DNA from 2 places in the Staphylococcus sp. HMSC068C09 genome. Region 2 is predicted to be linked to the other one. Evidence: predicted binding sites of a transcription regulator. Region 2 holds the regulator's gene; the other holds the start of a gene.
What was found. The regulator CtsR, encoded in region 2, represses protease genes until heat stress. The targets are predictions, from matches to a motif close to ATGGTCAATAAAGGTCAAACA.
Positions count from the first base shown of each region.

Region 1: the regulator CtsR is predicted to act here: its motif matches at 7,986-8,006, upstream of clpP (ATP-dependent Clp endopeptidase proteolytic subunit ClpP).

Region 1 is NZ_KV813756.1:93,661-103,465, forward strand. Features, by position in the region: gene hprK (HPr(Ser) kinase/phosphatase) at 1-849, shown strand, start outside; gene lgt (prolipoprotein diacylglyceryl transferase) at 853-1,695, shown strand; gene HMPREF2930_RS05185 (acyltransferase) at 1,695-2,174, shown strand; gene HMPREF2930_RS05190 (tetratricopeptide repeat protein) at 2,192-3,631, shown strand; gene trxB (thioredoxin-disulfide reductase) at 3,695-4,636, shown strand; gene rapZ (RNase adapter RapZ) at 4,790-5,704, shown strand; gene yvcK (gluconeogenesis factor YvcK family protein) at 5,701-6,687, shown strand; gene whiA (DNA-binding protein WhiA) at 6,785-7,729, shown strand; tRNA gene HMPREF2930_RS05215 (tRNA-Arg) at 7,802-7,873, opposite strand; gene clpP (ATP-dependent Clp endopeptidase proteolytic subunit ClpP) at 8,051-8,638, shown strand; gene HMPREF2930_RS05225 (hypothetical protein) at 8,691-8,873, opposite strand; gene HMPREF2930_RS05230 (TIGR01777 family oxidoreductase) at 8,891-9,790, opposite strand.
Region 2 is NZ_KV813745.1:53,977-63,781, reverse strand. Features, by position in the region: gene HMPREF2930_RS02320 (MocR-like pyridoxine biosynthesis transcription factor PdxR) at 65-1,435, opposite strand; gene pdxS (pyridoxal 5'-phosphate synthase lyase subunit PdxS) at 1,531-2,418, shown strand; gene pdxT (pyridoxal 5'-phosphate synthase glutaminase subunit PdxT) at 2,422-2,976, shown strand; gene HMPREF2930_RS02305 (NupC/NupG family nucleoside CNT transporter) at 3,013-4,227, opposite strand; gene HMPREF2930_RS02300 (CtsR family transcriptional regulator) at 4,382-4,843, shown strand; gene HMPREF2930_RS02295 (UvrB/UvrC motif-containing protein) at 4,875-5,438, shown strand; gene HMPREF2930_RS02290 (protein arginine kinase) at 5,431-6,438, shown strand; gene HMPREF2930_RS02285 (ATP-dependent Clp protease ATP-binding subunit) at 6,454-8,973, shown strand; gene radA (DNA repair protein RadA) at 9,107-9,805, shown strand, end outside.

The DNA of each region.
Region 1 (9,805 bases), on a different contig from region 2:
GATATTTCTAGACCTGGTTTAGAAATGGCAGGTTATTTTTCTCATTATGCAGCAAATCGTATTCAATTATTAGGTACCACTGAATTATCATTTTACAATTTATTACCAGATGAAGAAAGACGGGGACGAATGAGAAAATTATGTCGTCCTGAAACGCCAGCAATTATTGTGACAAGAGGATTAGAGCCACCTCAAGAACTGATTGAAGCGGCTCAAGAAATGGATACACCTTTGATTGTTTCTAAAGATGCTACAACAAGTTTAATGAGTCGATTAACGACATTTTTAGAACATGAGTTAGCTAAAACGACCTCTCTACACGGTGTTTTAGTAGACGTATATGGTGTAGGAGTATTAATTACAGGAGACTCTGGCATCGGGAAAAGTGAAACAGCATTAGAATTAGTAAAGCGAGGTCATCGTTTAGTAGCAGACGATAATGTTGAAATCCGTGAAATTACGAAAGACGAATTGGTTGGTACACCACCTAAGTTAATTGAACATTTATTAGAAATACGTGGACTAGGAATTATCAATGTCATGACTTTATTTGGAGCGGGGTCAATTCTAACCCAAAAACAAATACGGTTAAATATAAATCTTGAAAATTGGGATAAGAATAAATTATATGATCGCGTTGGATTAAATGAAGAAACATTAAAGATTTTAGATACAGAAATAACTAAAAAAACAATCCCTGTAAGACCAGGAAGAAACGTTGCTGTTATTATAGAAGTAGCTGCAATGAATTATCGTTTAAATATCATGGGTATTAATACAGCTGAAGAATTTAATCAACGTTTGAATGAAGAAATTATCAAGAATGGGAATCAGAATGAAGGGAAATAGTATATGCTTTTTAATTTGAATTATATCAATCCTACTGCTATCAATATAGGTCCTTTATCGATAAAATGGTATGGAATTATTATTGCAGTAGGAATATTAATAGGATATTTTATTGCTCAAGAAAGCTTGAAATCTATAGGATTACATAAAGATACATTAGTAGATATTATCTTTTATTGTGCAATTTTCGGATTTCTAGTTGCAAGAATTTATTTTGTTATATTTCAATGGCCTTATTATATGGAAAATCCATCAGAAATACCTAAAATTTGGCATGGCGGGATAGCTATTCACGGTGGATTAATAGGTGGCTTTATTACTGGAATTATTCTATGTAAATTGAAAAATCTTAATCCTTTTCAAATTGGAGACATTGTTGCGCCAAGTATTATATTAGCTCAAGGTATAGGGCGATGGGGCAATTTTATGAATCATGAAGCTCATGGTGGACCGGTATCAAGAACATTTCTAGAAAGCATGCATATTCCAGAATTTATTATTCGAAATATGTATATTGAAGGTGTATACTATCATCCTACTTTTTTATATGAATCTATTTGGGATATACTTGGATTTATTATATTAATTACCCTTAGAAAGCATCTACGTGTTGGAGAAACATTTTCATTATACCTCATTTGGTATTCAATAGGACGCTTCTTTATTGAAGGATTAAGAACAGACAGTTTAATGTTAACAAGTCATATTCGCGTAGCTCAACTTGTTTCAGTTATTTTAATGATTATGGGTATTATTTTAATTATCTATCGTCGAATCAAACATCAACCAGTTATTTATAAAAATGCTGGACCATTAACTTGGAATTCAAGAGTGAAGGTAAAATAATGAGACGATTAACTATTATTAATACACAGTCGATGAATCCCTTATGGCGCATTTACCAATTTGTTCGTTTTTCTAAAGTGTTAAAAAATACAGTAATAATAGAAATAAGTCGCTTTATTCCTTTTTTAAATGTAAAACGTTATATTTATATTCATTTCTTGAAGATGTCAATTGGGGAACGAACTGCATTTGCCTATAAGGTAATGCCTGATATTTTTCATCCCCAGTTAATATCTATTGGCAGTAATACTGTTATTGGTTATAATACAACAATATTAACGCATGAAATTTTAGTAAATGAGTATCGTTATGGACGAGTGGACATTGGTTCTCATACTTTAATTGGAGCAAATGTGACCATTTTACCTGGGGTGAAAATCGGTCATAACGTTATAATTAAAGCAGGTACTATCGTCTCTAAAGATGTTCCCGATGATACTATTGCTTTTGGAAACCCCATGCAAATTCATAATAAATAAGAAAGTGGTGACAAAGCATGGCACGAAAGGAACAAAAAATTATTCCAATGACTTTTGATGAGAATTTTTATCGAAAGATGGCAGATCAAAAATATAAACAGAGAGATTATAGAAAAGCAGCTGAATATTATAGAAATGTGCTAGATTTGTCACCTGAAGATTTTGATATAAGACTTAAGTATGCCGATTGTTTAAATGAATTGAATTTGAATAAAAAAGCAGAAAAAATGTTTTATGAAAGCATTATAAATGATCATAATGTAGCAGAAAGTTATTATCAATTGAGTCAACTGAATATTAAACTTAACGAGCCAAACAAGGCCTTCTTGTTTGGTATTAATTATGTAGTTTTATCAAATGATGATTCTTTTAGAGAAGAATTAGAAAAAATGTTCGAAGTTTCTTATATTGAAGAAAATAAAATTGAAATGGAAGCACAATTATTTGCAGTTCAATTATTATTTCAATATTTATTCGCTCAAGGACGTTTACAAGAAGCACGAACGTATATTTTAAAACAAAACGATGATATTCAGTCGCATCGCGTTATTAGAAATTTACTAGCAATGTGTTATCTTTATTTGAGTGAATATGAGATTGCTAAAGAATTATTCGAAACATTGCTTGCTGAAGATAACTCGGATGTACATGCACTCTGTCATTATACATTGCTATTATATAATACTAATGAAACAGAGAAGTATCACAAATATATAAAAATATTAAATAAAGTGATGCCGATGAACGAAGATGAAAGTTTTAAGTTAGGTATTGTACTAAGTTATCTCAAACAGTACAAAGCGTCTCAACAACTTTTATTACCTTTATATAAAAAGGGTAAGTTTGTTTCAATTCAAATGTTTAATGCTTTAAGCTATAACTATTATTACTTAGGAAATAAAAAACAAAGTAAATTATTTTGGGATAAATTATTGCAAATTTCTGAAGTAGATGTTGGATATGCCCCATGGGTATTAGAAGAAAGTAAATATACATTTGAACAAAAAATATTACCTTTATTATTAGATGATGACAGTCATTATCGATTATATGGCGTATTTTTATTAAATCAGTTAAACGGAAAAGAAATACTAATGACTGAAGACATTTGGTCAGTATTGGAAAACATGAATGACTATGAAAAGTTATATTTAACTTACTTAGTTCAAGGATTACATTTAAATAAGCTTGATTTTATTCATAAAGGATTAAAGAAAATGTATGACGTTGAAGAACTATCGTTTGATACAGAATTATTTGTCAGTTGGATTGATAAAGGAGAAGCTTTAATCGTTGAAGGCGTTAATTTTAAAGAGTTAAATAGATATATTGCGGCACATGTTTATTTATATTACCGTTATCATAAAAAGCGTATAACTAAAAAGAAAATCATTGAAATTTTTAATACTACAAGATATAAATTAGATAACGCAATTGATAAATTATTGAGCATATAAATTTATGAAAAGCAAATAATACTATATAATGCGCGTATTAATATAAACGTAGGAGGTATAAAAATGAACGAAGTAGATTTTGATGTTGCGATAATTGGGGCTGGACCAGCTGGAATGACTGCTGCAGTTTATGCATCACGTGCAAATCTAAATACAGTGATGATTGAACGTGGTATGCCTGGAGGACAAATGGCAAATACGGAAGAAGTTGAAAATTTTCCAGGGTTTGAAATGATTACAGGTCCAGATTTATCAACAAAAATGTTTGAACATGCGAAAAAATTTGGTGCTTCTTATCAATATGGAGATATCAAATCAATTGAAGATAATGGCGATCACAAAGTGATTAATCTAGGAAATAAAACTATAACAGCTAGAGCAGTGATTATTTCAACAGGTGCAGAATATAAAAAAATTGGTGTTCCTGGTGAACAAGAATTAGGTGGCCGTGGCGTAAGTTATTGTGCAGTATGTGATGGTGCATTCTTTAAAAACAAAAATATATTTGTTATTGGTGGAGGCGATTCAGCGGTAGAAGAGGGCGCATTCCTTACTAAATTCGCTGATAAAGTAACAATTGTTCACCGAAGAGACGAATTAAGAGCCCAAAAAATTCTACAAGATCGTGCATTTAAAAATGAAAAAATTGATTTTATTTGGAGTCACACTTTGAAATCAATTAATGAAAAAGATGGAAAAGTTGGATCTGTAACGTTAGTTTCAACAAAAGATGCGTCTGAACAAACGTTAGATGCAGACGGTGTATTTATTTATATTGGGATGAAACCTTTAACAGCACCATTTAATAACTTAGGTATTACAAATGATATGGGTTATATTATTACAAAAGATGATATGACTACTTCTGTACCAGGGATTTTTGCAGCTGGAGACGTGAGAGATAAAGGATTACGTCAAATCGTAACTGCTACAGGTGATGGTAGTATTGCTGCACAAAGTGCAATTGATTATATCGAAGAATTAAAAGATAAAGAAGAAGCTTAAGGGATTAATTAAAGCTAGAATAATCACTTCTGATAGAAGTATTATTACTAGCTTTTTTCTTAGCAGTAAAGTCGATACAAATTGTTAGCAAGGTAAAAATATATGCTATGATGTTATATAAATACATGTATGCTTAAATGGATGGTGCTTAGAATGGTTAATCAAATAAATGATGAAATGAGCAAAAGTGAACTATTAGTTGTTACAGGATTGTCTGGCGCTGGTAAATCATTAGTTATTCAATGTTTAGAAGATATTGGCTTTTTCTGTGTAGATAATTTACCACCTATATTACTACCTAAACTTGTGGAGTTAATGGAGCAAGGTAACCCTTCACTTCAAAAAGTAGCAATTGCAATTGATTTAAGAGGAAAAGAGTTATTTAAATCACTTATAGATGAAATTGATGTAATTAAAACGAGAAATGATGTTATTGTAGATGTTATGTTTTTAGAAGCTACAACTGAAAAATTAATTTCTAGATATAAAGAATCACGTAGAGCGCACCCTTTAAATCAAAATGGTCAAATGTCTTTAATTGATTCAATTCTAGAAGAACAACAATTACTTTCAAATATTAGATCAATAGCGAATTATATTATTGATACTACAGAGTTAAAGCCTAAAGAATTAAAAGAAAGAATCAAACGTCATTTCGCCGATGAAAAAATGAATTCATTTAGTATTAATGTAACTAGTTTTGGATTTAAACATGGTATTCAGAAAGATGCTGATTTAGTATTCGATGTACGCTTTTTGCCTAATCCATATTATGTTGAAGACTTGAGACCGATGACTGGAGAAGATGAAGCAGTTTATAATTATGTGATGAAATGGAAAGAAACTGAAACTTTCTTTGAAAAACTAATGGATTTACTTATTTTTATGATTCCAGGCTATAAAAAAGAGGGTAAATCACAACTGGTTATAGCAATAGGTTGTACTGGCGGACAACATCGCTCTGTAGCCTTAGCTAAACGTATCGGAGAAGAGTTAAATGATATATTTGATTATAATGTGTATGTTCATCATAGAGATGCACATATTGAAAGTGGCGTGAAGAAATGAAACAGTTGAAAGTAGTACTAATCGGAGGAGGCACAGGACTCTCAGTACTAGCTAGAGGGTTACGAGAATATCCAATAGATATTACTGCTATTGTTACAGTTGCAGATGATGGTGGTAGTACAGGTAAAATTAGAGATGAAATGTCTATTCCTGCTCCAGGAGATATTAGAAATGTCATTGCAGCGCTAAGTGATGCAGAACCAATTCTAGAAGAATTATTTCAGTATCGTTTTGAAGAACATCAAATTGAAGGTCACTCATTAGGTAATTTATTACTTGCAGCACTTACAAATATAAAAAATGACTTTGGTCATGCAGTGAAAGAATTAAGTAAAATTTTAAACATTAAAGGAAAAGTGATTCCATCTACTAATACTAATGTTATGTTAAATGCTGTTTTAGAAGATGGTGAGATTGTTAAAGGTGAATCTAAAATACCTAAAAAAAATAAAAAAATTCGACGTGTCTATTTAGAACCATCTAATGTAGAACCCATGCAGGAAGCCGTTGATGCTTTACAAGAAGCGGATTTAATTGTTCTAGGTCCTGGTTCACTGTATACAAGTGTAATTTCAAATTTGTGTATTGAAGGTATTTCTAAAGCAATCATAAGTTCACAAGCACCGAAATTATACATTTCTAATATTATGACTCAACCAGGAGAAACAAATGATTATGATGTCTACGATCATGTTAAAGCTATTCATCAACATGCTGGTGAACCATTTATTGATTATGTTATTTGTAGTAATGATGCATTTGATGAACAGATTCTTCAACGATATAAAGAACGTAATGCTCATCCTGTAAGTACGAATAAAATAAAATTAACAGAAAATCATATTAAAATGATTACTTCTAAAAATCTTGTAGAAATTTATGACCATGTCTTTGTTCGTCATAATACAAAGGTACTTGCTAAACTTGTATATGATTTAGCACTTGAATTAACAAGTACAATTCAATTTAAACCTAAAAAATAAATTTTAATGAATTTAAAAATAATTTGATATAGAGTGTTATATATTTTGAGATGTTAATTACATATAATAATGATGATGAGAAAAGGAGGGAGCATCAATGAGTTTTGCATCAGATATGAAAAATGAATTGACCCGCATTGAAGTCGATGAAAGTAATGCTAAAGCTGAACTTAGCGCTTTGATTCGGATGAACGGTGCACTCAGTTTATCTAATCAACAATTTGTAATTAATGTTCAAACTGAAAATGCGACTACGGCTCGAAGAATATATTCATTAATTAAGCGTATTTTTAATGTCGAAGTAGAAATTTTAGTACGAAAAAAAATGAAATTAAAAAAGAATAATATCTACATTTGTCGAACTAAAGTACGTGCTAAAGAAATACTTGATAAATTAGGTATTTTAAAAAATGGTATTTTCGTTCATGACATTGATGCGAGTATAATTAAAGATGATGAAATGCGTAGAAGCTATTTAAGAGGGGCATTTTTAGCGGGTGGATCAGTAAATAATCCAGAAACCTCTTCCTACCATTTAGAAATTTTTTCTCAATATGAAGGACATGCTGAGGGATTAACTAAACTAATGAACAGTTATGGACTGAATGCTAAGCATTTAGAACGAAAAAAAGGAAGTATTTCTTATTTGAAAGAAGCGGAGAAAATTTCTGAGTTTTTAAGTTTGATAGGGGGGTACCAAGCACTATTAAAATTTGAAGATGTAAGAATAGTGAGAGATATGAGAAACTCTGTCAATAGATTAGTAAATTGTGAAACAGCTAATTTAAATAAAACTGTGAGTGCAGCTATGAAACAAGTACAAAGCATTCAATTAATTGATGAAGAAATAGGTTTAGATAATTTACCTGATCGTTTAAGAGAGATTGCAAAATTACGAGTAGAACATCAAGAAATTTCTTTGAAAGAATTAGGAGAAATGATATCAAATGGGCCTATTTCTAAATCAGGAGTAAATCATCGCTTACGAAAATTAAATGAACTCGCTGATAAAATTAGAAATGGAGAAAAAGTTGAATTGTAAAATAAAATGTATTTTAAAAAATAGGATAAAACATCAATATAACGTTTCATCCTATTTTTTAATAATCATTAGTCCCCTCGAGAGGAATCGAACCTCTATCTTAAGAACCGGAATCTTACGTGCTATCCATTACACTACGAGGAGTATAATATAAAAACTAATTTCTGTACTAAATATATAATTAACAGTACAATTTGAATATATGAATAGTGTATAAAATTATAAAAAGCCACGTCAAATAAATATAAAGGTATTATTTTTGACCATTTTTGACTTTTGTTGTAAAATAAATATAACAGTTAATTACAAGGAGGAAATATAATGAATTTAATTCCTACAGTTATAGAAACAACAAATCGCGGTGAACGCGCCTATGATATTTATTCTCGTCTATTAAAAGACCGCATTATTATGTTAGGCTCAGCAATTGATGATAATGTTGCAAATTCAATTGTATCACAATTATTATTCTTACAAGCTCAAGACTCTGAAAAAGATATTTATTTATACATCAATTCTCCAGGTGGTAGTGTAACAGCAGGATTTGCTATTTACGATACAATTCAACACATTAAACCAGATGTACAAACAATTTGTATTGGTATGGCTGCATCAATGGGATCATTCTTATTAGCAGCTGGTACAAAAGGTAAACGTTTTGCCTTACCAAACGCTGAAGTTATGATTCATCAACCATTAGGTGGCGCTCAAGGTCAAGCGACTGAAATTGAAATTGCTGCTAACCATATCTTAAAAACACGTGAAAAATTGAATCGTATTTTAGCTGAACGTACAGGTCAAAGTATTGAAAGAATTCAAAAAGATACTGATCGTGATAACTTCTTAACTGCTGATGAAGCAAAAGAATATGGTTTAATTGATCATGTAATGCAACCTGAAGATATGTAAATAGAATTGTTTAACATGTAAAAAAGGAAGAGCATTGATGCTCTTCCTTTTTTTATGGTTTTTTAGTTTTTAATAAATAATGTATAGCTACAAACCCTAATAATAATCCTATAATAATAAAGAAAAAAGATAAAAGTACCATAATAATACTCTTTTCGAAAGCAAAGATACCATTTAAAATTAAAAATACACTAGCGATAAGTAGTAAGATATACGTTAACTTGTTGTCATTCATTACTAAATCTCCAAATATTATTCGTTAATTAAGTCTTCAAGTGCAACTTTTAAATTATTATATCTAAAATTAAACCCTAATGCTTCTAATTTATTAGGTAAGACTTTTTGAGTATCGAGAACTACTGTCGACATTTCTCCTAGTACAGCACGCATAATGAATGATGGCACCCATGTTTCATGTGGTTTATGCATCGTACGTCCAAGCGTATAACCAAATAAATTTTGACGTTCAGGAATTGGAGAAGCCATATTAAATGGACCTTTTGCATTTGATTCGTCAATTGTAAATAAAATCGCACGCACTAAGTCATCTATGTGAATCCAAGAATACCATTGACGGCCAGAACCTAATTTGCCGCCTACGTAGAATTTATATGGTAGTTTCATCGTTTGAAGTGCGCCACCTTCAGAAGACAAAATCATACTAAATCTTCCCAATACAACACGTGTACCAAAATTTTCGAAACGACGAGCAAATCGTTCCCATTGATAAACAACATCTGACAGGAAATCAAAAGGAAGTGTTTGATATTGTTCTGTATAAGTTCGATGTAAACTTGGAGGATAATAACTCAAAGCACTGGCATTAAAAAGCACTTCAGGTTTATGTTGACGTTGCTCAAATAAATGAACTAAAGATTCAGTCGATTGAATACGACTTGTCATAATCGTTTGTTTGTAAGAGGATGTCCAACGTTTATTTAATGTAGCTCCTGCTAAATTAATAACTATATCAATATCTGGTACTTGATTTTCCCATCCTTTTTTAGACCAGTTAACATACGTAATCTTAGGCTCATCACTTTGTTTATCACTACGAGTTAAAATTGTAATATGAGCCTCTCTTTTTTTAATTTCATTTACTAAATGACTACCTACCATTCCAGTTCCACCAGTAATTAAAAATTGTTTCATTTACTAACACCTCAT
Region 2 (9,805 bases):
TTCTTAAAAAAGTTCACGTTCAATGACTACCAATCCAAAATGAGTCAGAACTTATTTCTTCTATTTAAACAGTAAGTGCTTTAATAAGCGCATTAACATGCTTCTCTAATTTTTCTTCTGGGATACCTCCAAAGCCAATTAAGAAGGTAGGAGGTTGTGCTTTTTTGTTGCTATAAGGATAAGGCGTTAATTTAAGATTGCATTTTTTCGTTCTTTTTATGCATTCATTTAATGTTAAATTATTTTTAACTACAAGTGTGAAGTGCATTCCTGTTAGTGCGCCTTCAATTTTCAATTGTCCTTTATATGGTGTTAGTTTTTCTAAAATAAAAGTTAATTTATTTTTATATATTCTTCTCATTTTATTAAGATGACGTTCAAAGCTACCAGTTGCCATAAATTGTGCTACCATATGTTGTAGATGTACAGGCACAGTATTGCTTTCAACATATTTCATCTCTCGGAATAATTTTAGCAGTTTATTTGGTAAGACAATGTATGCCATACGACAACTTGGATAAAGCGATTTCGAAAATGTACTAATATATATTACTTTTTGTTTTTTATCTAAATTCTGTAATGCTGGAATAGGTTTTCCGAAATATCTAAATTCTGAATCATAATCATCTTCAATAATATATCGTTCTTTCTTTTGTTGTGCCCATTTTATAAGTTGTGTGCGCTTCTTTAAACTCATCACATATCCTGTTGGAAATTGATGAGATGGTGTGATATATAAAATATCATTATTTTTTTGAAAGACTTCATCGATATTAATTCCATCTTTTTCTACTCTAGCTTGTGTATAACTTATTCTATGCTTATCCAGTACATGTTTAATTGGTGGATAACTAGGTTGTTCTATAATAAATGATGAATCTTTTAATAAATCAGTGACCATATTTAATAATTGTTCAGTTGAAGAGGCAATTATGATTTGATCTGGATGACAAGATACTCCTCTACTATTAAATAAATAATGAGAAATTTGCTGTCTTAAGTTAAATTCTCCCTGAACGCTTCCTTTACTCAAAAGGGCAAGTTGATCTTCTTCAAATACTTCTTTAGCATACCTTTTAAATAAATGGCTAGGAAAATGTTCAGCATCAATTTCAGCTAAATTGAATTGATACTGATACGTATTTTTCTGTGTAGTCTTATCAGTTTCTAATATATCACTTATTTCAGGATAACTATTTGTTACTGGTAATGATTGAATTTCTGAAACATAATAACCTGAACGTGGTTTTGAGTATATAAATCCTTCATCTAAAAGTAACTGATAGGCATGCTCAATTGTAGTATGACTAAGTGATAAATGTTGACTCAACTGTCTTTTAGATGGAAATTTATCGTTTGATTCATATACACCTTCAATAATTTGTTTTTTTAGCTTTTCATATAAAGAAATATATAATGATTTTTTCTTCGTCATAAATCTGACCCCTAATTTTTTATTAAAATTGTACCTTTTTAAACATCAGTTTATATTTTAAAATGGATTTAATCAATTGAAAAGGGGTTTTATAAATGTCTAAAATTGTAGGATCTGAAAGAGTTAAACGCGGTATGGCTGAAATGCAAAAAGGCGGCGTCATTATGGATGTTGTGAATGCTGAACAAGCTAGAATCGCAGAGGAAGCTGGAGCAGTAGCAGTTATGGCCTTAGAACGCGTACCATCTGATATTAGAGCAGCTGGTGGTGTAGCACGTAGTGCCAATCCTAAAATTGTTGAAGAAGTAATGAATGCTGTTTCAATTCCAGTAATGGCTAAAGCACGTATTGGTCATATTACAGAAGCACGTGTGTTAGAAGCTATGGGTGTAGACTATATTGATGAATCTGAAGTTCTTACTCCTGCAGATGAAGAATTTCATTTAAGAAAAGATCAATTTACTGTACCGTTTGTTTGTGGTTGCCGTAATTTAGGTGAAGCAGCACGACGTATTGGCGAAGGTGCAGCGATGTTACGTACTAAAGGAGAACCTGGAACAGGTAATATTGTAGAAGCTGTACGTCACATGAGAAAAGTTAATTCTGAGGTTAGTCGTCTAACTGTAATGAATGACGATGAAATTATGACTTATGCCAAAGAATTAGGTGCACCATATAATGTATTAAAACAAATTAAAGAAGAAGGTCGTTTACCAGTAGTAAACTTTGCAGCGGGTGGTGTAGCAACACCTCAAGATGCTGCCTTAATGATGGAATTAGGTGCTGATGGGGTATTTGTGGGTTCAGGTATTTTTAAATCTGAAGCTCCAGAAAAATTTGCAAAAGCTATTGTTCAAGCTACAACTCATTATCAAGATTATGAATTAATTGGAAAATTAGCAGCTGAATTAGGAACTGCAATGAAAGGTTTAGATATAAATAAAATCTCATTAGAAGAACGTATGCAAGAGCGTGGTTGGTAATTTATGAAGATTGGTGTATTAGCGTTACAAGGTGCAGTACGTGAACATATTCGTCACATTGAATTAAGTGGTCACGAAGGTATAGCAGTTAAGAAAGTTGAACAATTAGATGAAATTGATGGTCTTATTCTCCCTGGTGGTGAATCTACAACTTTAAGAAGACTTATGGATTTATATGGCTTTAAAGAAAAATTACAACAATCTGATTTACCAATGTTTGGAACTTGCGCAGGTCTTATTGTGCTTGCAAAAGATGTAGAAGGTGAGACAGGATATCTAAAAAAATTAGATATTACTGTTGCGCGTAATTCCTTTGGTAGACAAGTAGATAGTTTTGAAGCTGAGTTAGATGTTAAAGGTATTGCAAAAGATATAGAAGGTGTCTTTATAAGAGCACCACATATTGTTAGTGTAGAAAATAATGTAGAAATATTAAGTTCTATTAGTGATAAAATAGTAGCTGTTAAGCAAGGGAAATACCTAGGGGTGTCTTTCCATCCAGAATTAACAGATGACTATCGTATAACTCAGTATTTTATTGAACATATAGTTAAATAAAAAAAGCTTGAGATTAAAGTCTCAAGCTTTTTCTTATTAAATGAAGAATCCAGCGATAGCAGCTGAAATAAATGATACAAGTGTTGCACCGAATAATAACTTAATACCAAAACGTGCTACGACATCACCTTTTTCAGAGTTAAGTGATTTAATCGCACCAGAAATGATACCAATAGAACTAAAGTTAGCAAATGAAACTAGAAATACAGACGTAATACCTTTTGCATGTTCAGAAATACCCTTCAAGCTTCCAAGTGATTGCATAGCAACAAATTCATTAGATAATAATTTTGTTGCCATCACAGAACCTGATTTAACTGCATCCTGCCAAGGAACACCTGCTAAGAAAGCAAATGGCGCAAACACAAAACCAATTAACGTTTGGAAATCCCATTTGATTGCTCCGCCAGAAATTAAACTAAAAATACCACTTACAAGGCCATTTAATAAAGCAATGATTGCAATGTAGCCAATTAACATTGCACCAACGATAACTGCTACTTTGAAACCATCTAAAATATATTCACCTAACATTTCAAAAAATGATTGTTTTTTAGTTTCTGATTCATCCACTAGCAATTTATCATCTTCTTCATTAACTGTATAAGGGTTAATAATAGAAGCAATAATGAAGCCACCAAATAAGTTTAATACAACCGCTGTAACAACGTATTTAGGTTCAATCAATGTAAAATATGCACCGATAATAGATGCAGATACAGTAGACATTGCAGAAGCAGTTAAAGTATATAAACGTTGTTTAGGTATATATGGTAATTGTTGTTTTAATGAAATAAATACTTCAGATTGGCCAAGAATCGCAGCTGCTACTGCATTATATGATTCTAAACGCCCCATACCATTAATTTTAGAGATTAAGAACCCTAACACATTAATAATCCATGGAAGAATTCTAGTATATTGTAAAATACCAATTAATGCCGAAATAAATACGATTGGTAATAAGACACTAAAGAAGAATGGTGGATTTTTTGGATCTACAAATTTAAATCCTCCAAAAACAAAATTAACCCCTTCAGCAGCTTTTTGTAACAAATAGTTAAATCCATTTGAAATACCACCGATAATTGTAATACCAGCAGTCGTTTTCAAAAGAATAAATGCGAATATAAGTTGAATAATTAATAATAATCCAACATAGTGCCAACGAACATTCTTTTTATCTGAACTAAATAAAAATGCCAGCGCTAAAAAGACAATAATCCCAATGATCCCAATAAGAATATGCATGATTCTACTCCTTTAAAATTCTCTTTATCTTATATAATACAATAAAATAATAGAAGTAACATTAATATTTTTAAATAAAAAAAACAAATTGGTTGAAAAAGGTCAAAGTTGGTCATATAATATAGTCAAAGAAGGTCAATAGGGGTGGTAAATCATGCACAACATGTCTGACATCATAGAACAATACATTAAACAATTATTTGAAGAAAGTAATGAAGATATGGTAGAAATTCAAAGAGCTAATATTGCTCAACGTTTCGATTGTGTGCCTTCTCAACTCAACTATGTTATTAAAACGAGATTTACAAATGAACATGGTTATGAAATAGAAAGTAAACGTGGTGGAGGAGGATATATCCGAATCACGAAAATTGAAAATAAAGATGCAACGGGTTATATTAATCATCTATTGCAATTAATTGGTCCTTCTATATCTCAACAGCAAGCATATTATATAATTGATGGTTTGTTAGATAAAGGATTAATTAGTGATAGAGAAGCAAGAATGATTCAAGTGATTATTGATCGTGAAACACTATCAATGGATGTTGTTTCTAGAGATATTATTAGAGCAAATATTCTCAAACGATTATTACCTATCATTAATTACTATTAATAAATAATAAAGAAATGCGAGGTGTCTATGTGTGCTTTGCGAAAATTGTCATTTAAATGAAGCAGAGGTTAAACTCACAGTAAAAAGTAAAGATGGTACCTCTGAAAAGTGGGTGTGTTCAGAATGTGCGCAAGGAGAGCAACCTTGGAATCAACAAGAACATGCTGCGTCACATTCAGAGTTTCAAGATGATATTGAAGAAGCCTTTGTAGTCAAACAAATCTTACAACATTTAGCAACTAAACACGGATTAAATTTTCATGAAGTAGCATTTCAAGAAGAAAAACGATGTCCTACATGTAATATGACATTGAAAGATATAGCTCATGTAGGTAAATTTGGATGTGCAAATTGCTATGCAGTATTTAAAGAGGATATTGTTGATATTGTAAGACGAGTACAAGGTGGACAATTTGAACATGTAGGCAAGATGCCTCGTTCTTCACATCATAAACTGGCAATAAAAAAACAAATTGAAGAAAAAACGAATTACTTAAATATATTAATTGAAAAGCAAAAATTTGAAGAAGCAGCTGTCATTAGAGATGAAATTAAAGCCTTGAAACATGAAAGCGAGATGGAGCATGATGAATGATATGGATGCACATATTAGTGAATGGATGAAAGAAACAGATGAATCTCCCATTGTAATGTCTTCGCGTATTCGTTTAGCACGTAATTTAGAAAATCATGTTCATCCTTTAATGTTTCCATCTGAACAAGCAGGTTTTAGAGTAATCAATGAAGTGCAAGATGCACTACCTAATTTATCTTTAATGCGTTTAGATACCATGGACCAACAAAGTAAGATGAAGTTAGTGGCTAAACATCTCATTAGTAAAGAATTGATTAAACAACCAGCTTCAGCGGTGTTATTAAATGACGATGAATCTTTAAGTATTATGATTAATGAAGAAGATCATATACGAATTCAAGCAATGGGTAATGATTTATCTCTGACAGATTTATATCAAAAGGCTTCAGAAATTGATGATATTCTTGATGAACAATTAGAAATTAGTTTCGATGAAGATTTAGGTTATTTAACTACTTGTCCTACAAATATTGGGACTGGAATGCGAGCAAGTGTGATGCTTCATTTACCTGGATTATCTATAATGAAACGTATGAATCGTATTGCACAAACAATTAATCGTTTTGGATTTACGATTCGAGGTATATATGGAGAGGGTTCACAAGTTTATGGTCATATTTATCAAATTTCAAATCAACTTACATTAGGTAAGACAGAAGAAGATATTATTGACCAGCTGACAGAAGTAGTTCAACAAATTATTAATGAAGAAATGCAAATTCGTGAACGTTTAACACAATATAGTGAATTAGAAACGCTTGACCGTATTTATCGTTCGTTAGGAATATTACAAAATAGCCGTATGATATCAATGGAAGAAGCGTCATATAGATTAAGTGAAATTAAGTTAGGCATAGATTTAGGATATTTAAATTTAAGTAACTTTAAGTTTAATGAATTAATGGTAAGTATCCAATCTGCGTTTTTATATAATGATGAAGATGAAAACGTATCTGTAAATGAAAAACGGGCAAATATATTAAGAAAACATACAAATTAGGAGGTTGTAAACGATATGTTATTTGGTAGATTAACTGAACGCGCACAACGTGTATTAGCACATGCACAAGAAGAAGCAATTCGTTTAAATCATTCGAACATTGGTACTGAGCACTTACTACTTGGATTAATGAAAGAACCAGAAGGTATTGCTGCTAAAGTACTTGAAAGTTTTAATATTACTGAAGATAAAGTTATTGAAGAAGTTGAAAAATTAATCGGTCATGGTCAAGAACATTCAGGTACGTTGCACTATACCCCAAGAGCTAAAAAAGTCATTGAACTATCAATGGATGAGGCAAGAAAATTGCATCATAATTTTGTAGGTACAGAACATATTTTATTAGGTTTAATTCGTGAAAATGAAGGAGTAGCAGCACGTGTATTTGCTAACTTAGATTTGAATATTACTAAAGCACGTGCACAAGTAGTGAAAGCATTAGGTAGTCCTGAAATGAATACTAAAAATGCAACTGCAAATAAATCAAACAACACTCCTACATTGGATGGACTAGCACGAGACTTAACAGTTATTGCTAAAGACGGTACGTTAGATCCAGTTGTGGGTAGAGATAAAGAAATTACACGTGTTATTGAAGTATTAAGTCGTAGAACTAAAAATAACCCTGTACTTATTGGTGAACCAGGTGTAGGTAAAACAGCCATTGCTGAAGGTCTTGCACAAGCTATTGTAAATAATGAAGTGCCAGAAACGCTAAAAAATAAACGTGTAATGTCACTAGATATGGGAACAGTCGTGGCAGGTACTAAATATCGTGGTGAATTCGAAGAACGTTTGAAAAAAGTCATGGATGAAATCCATCATGCAGGTAATGTCATTTTATTCATTGATGAATTGCATACACTAGTTGGTGCTGGTGGTGCAGAAGGTGCAATTGATGCATCTAATATTTTAAAACCAGCGTTAGCGCGTGGTGAATTACAATGCATAGGTGCAACAACATTAGATGAATATCGTAAAAACATCGAAAAAGATGCTGCATTAGAACGTCGTTTCCAACCTATTCAAGTTGATGAACCTTCTGTAGAAGATACTGTTGCTATTCTAAAAGGTTTACGTGATCGCTACGAAGCTCATCATCGTATTAATATTTCTGATGAAGCACTGGAAGCGGCTGCTAAATTAAGTAACCGTTATGTATCTGATCGTTTCCTACCAGATAAAGCAATTGATTTGATTGACGAAGCAAGTTCAAAAGTGAGACTAAAAAGTCACACAACTCCAAATAATTTAAAAGAGATTGAACAAGAAATTGAAAAAGTTAAAAATGAAAAAGATGCTGCCGTCCATGCACAAGAATTTGAAAATGCAGCTAACTTAAGAGATAAACAATCAAAACTTGAAAAACAATATGAAGATGCTAAAAATGAATGGAAGACATCTCAAGGCGGACAATCAACATCATTATCTAAAGAAGATATTGCTGAAGTTATTGCAGGATGGACAGGGATTCCATTAACTAGAATTAATGAAACAGAGTCAGATCGTTTGCTTAATTTAGAAGAAACATTACATGATCGAGTAATTGGACAAAACGATGCTGTAACTTCTATTAGTAAAGCAGTTCGTCGTGCACGTGCAGGCCTAAAAGATCCTAAACGTCCAATCGGTAGTTTCATTTTCTTAGGACCAACTGGTGTAGGTAAAACAGAACTTGCACGTGCATTAGCTGAATCAATGTTTGGTGAAGAAGACGCAATGATACGTGTTGATATGAGTGAATTTATGGAGAAACATGCTGTGAGTCGTTTAGTTGGAGCGCCTCCAGGTTATGTAGGCCATGATGATGGTGGTCAATTAACTGAAAAAGTTAGACGTAAGCCATATTCTGTTATCCTATTTGATGAAATTGAAAAAGCGCATCCAGATGTGTTTAATATCTTATTACAAGTACTTGATGATGGACATCTAACTGATACAAAAGGGCGTCAAGTTGATTTCCGTAATACTGTTATTATTATGACATCAAATGTAGGAGCACAAGAACTACAAGATCAACGTTTCGCTGGATTCGGTGGTGCATCTGAAGGACAAGATTATGAAACAATTCGTAGAACTATGATGAAAGAACTTAAAAATTCATTCCGTCCTGAGTTCTTAAACCGTGTAGATGATATTATTGTTTTCCATAAATTAACAAAAGATGAACTTAAAGAAATTGTGACTATGATGGTAAATAAATTAACAAAAGATGAACTTAAAGAAATTGTGACTATGATGGTAAATAAATTAACAAAACGTTTATCAGAACAAGATATTAATATTGTAGTTACTGATAAAGCTAAAGAAAAAATTGCCGAAGAAGGATATGATCCAGAATACGGTGCTCGTCCATTAATTAGAGCAATTCAAAAAACAGTTGAAGATAATTTAAGTGAATTGATACTTGATGGTAATCAAATTGAAGGAAAAGAAGTCACAATTGATCATGATGGTAATGAATTCAAATATGATATCCATGATAAACAAGAAAATAATATAGAAGATACAAAAGAACCAGCAACAGAAGAATAAAAAGAGCTTAAATTCAGAGTCTAGGAGTCATTAAATCCTAGACTCTTCTTTTCATTTATATATATATTTAAATTTGTCATTATAACTGGATACATATAAAATAGATATGTTCAAAAAAATCGGAGGTGCAGTTTTGGCCAAGAAAAAAGTAATTTTCGAATGTATGGCTTGTGGATATCAGTCTCCTAAATGGATGGGAAAATGTCCGAATTGTGGTGCTTGGAATCAAATGGAGGAAATTATTGAAAAGACTTCCAATCCAAAGCATGGCGTAAAAGCAAAAGAGACACAAGCAAAAGTACAGAAATTAAATAGTATTAAGCATGAGGCAACACCGAGAGTTCAAACGGACTCTAAAGAATTTAATCGTGTACTTGGTGGTGGAATTGTTAGTGGATCACTCGTACTGATTGGCGGCGACCCGGGTATTGGGAAATCTACATTATTATTACAGATTTGTGCATCGTTATCACAGAAACTTAATGTACTTTATATCACGGGTGAAGAATCACTAAATCAAACGAAATTGCGTGCAGATCGTCTAGAGGAAGACTCTAGTAATTTAAATGTACTAGCTGAAACAGATTTAGAAGTTATTCATCAAACCGTGGAACAAGAGCGCCCAGACATACTTGTTGTCGATTCAATTCAAACGATTTATCATCCTGAGATTAGTTCAGCACCTGGCTCAGTATCACAAGTTCGAGAAAGTACACAAAGTTTAATGAATATTGCAAAACAAATGAATATCGCAACTTTTATAGTAGGTCACGTAACAAAAGAAGGGCAAATTGCTGGTCCAAGACTATTAGAACATATGGTAGATACAGTT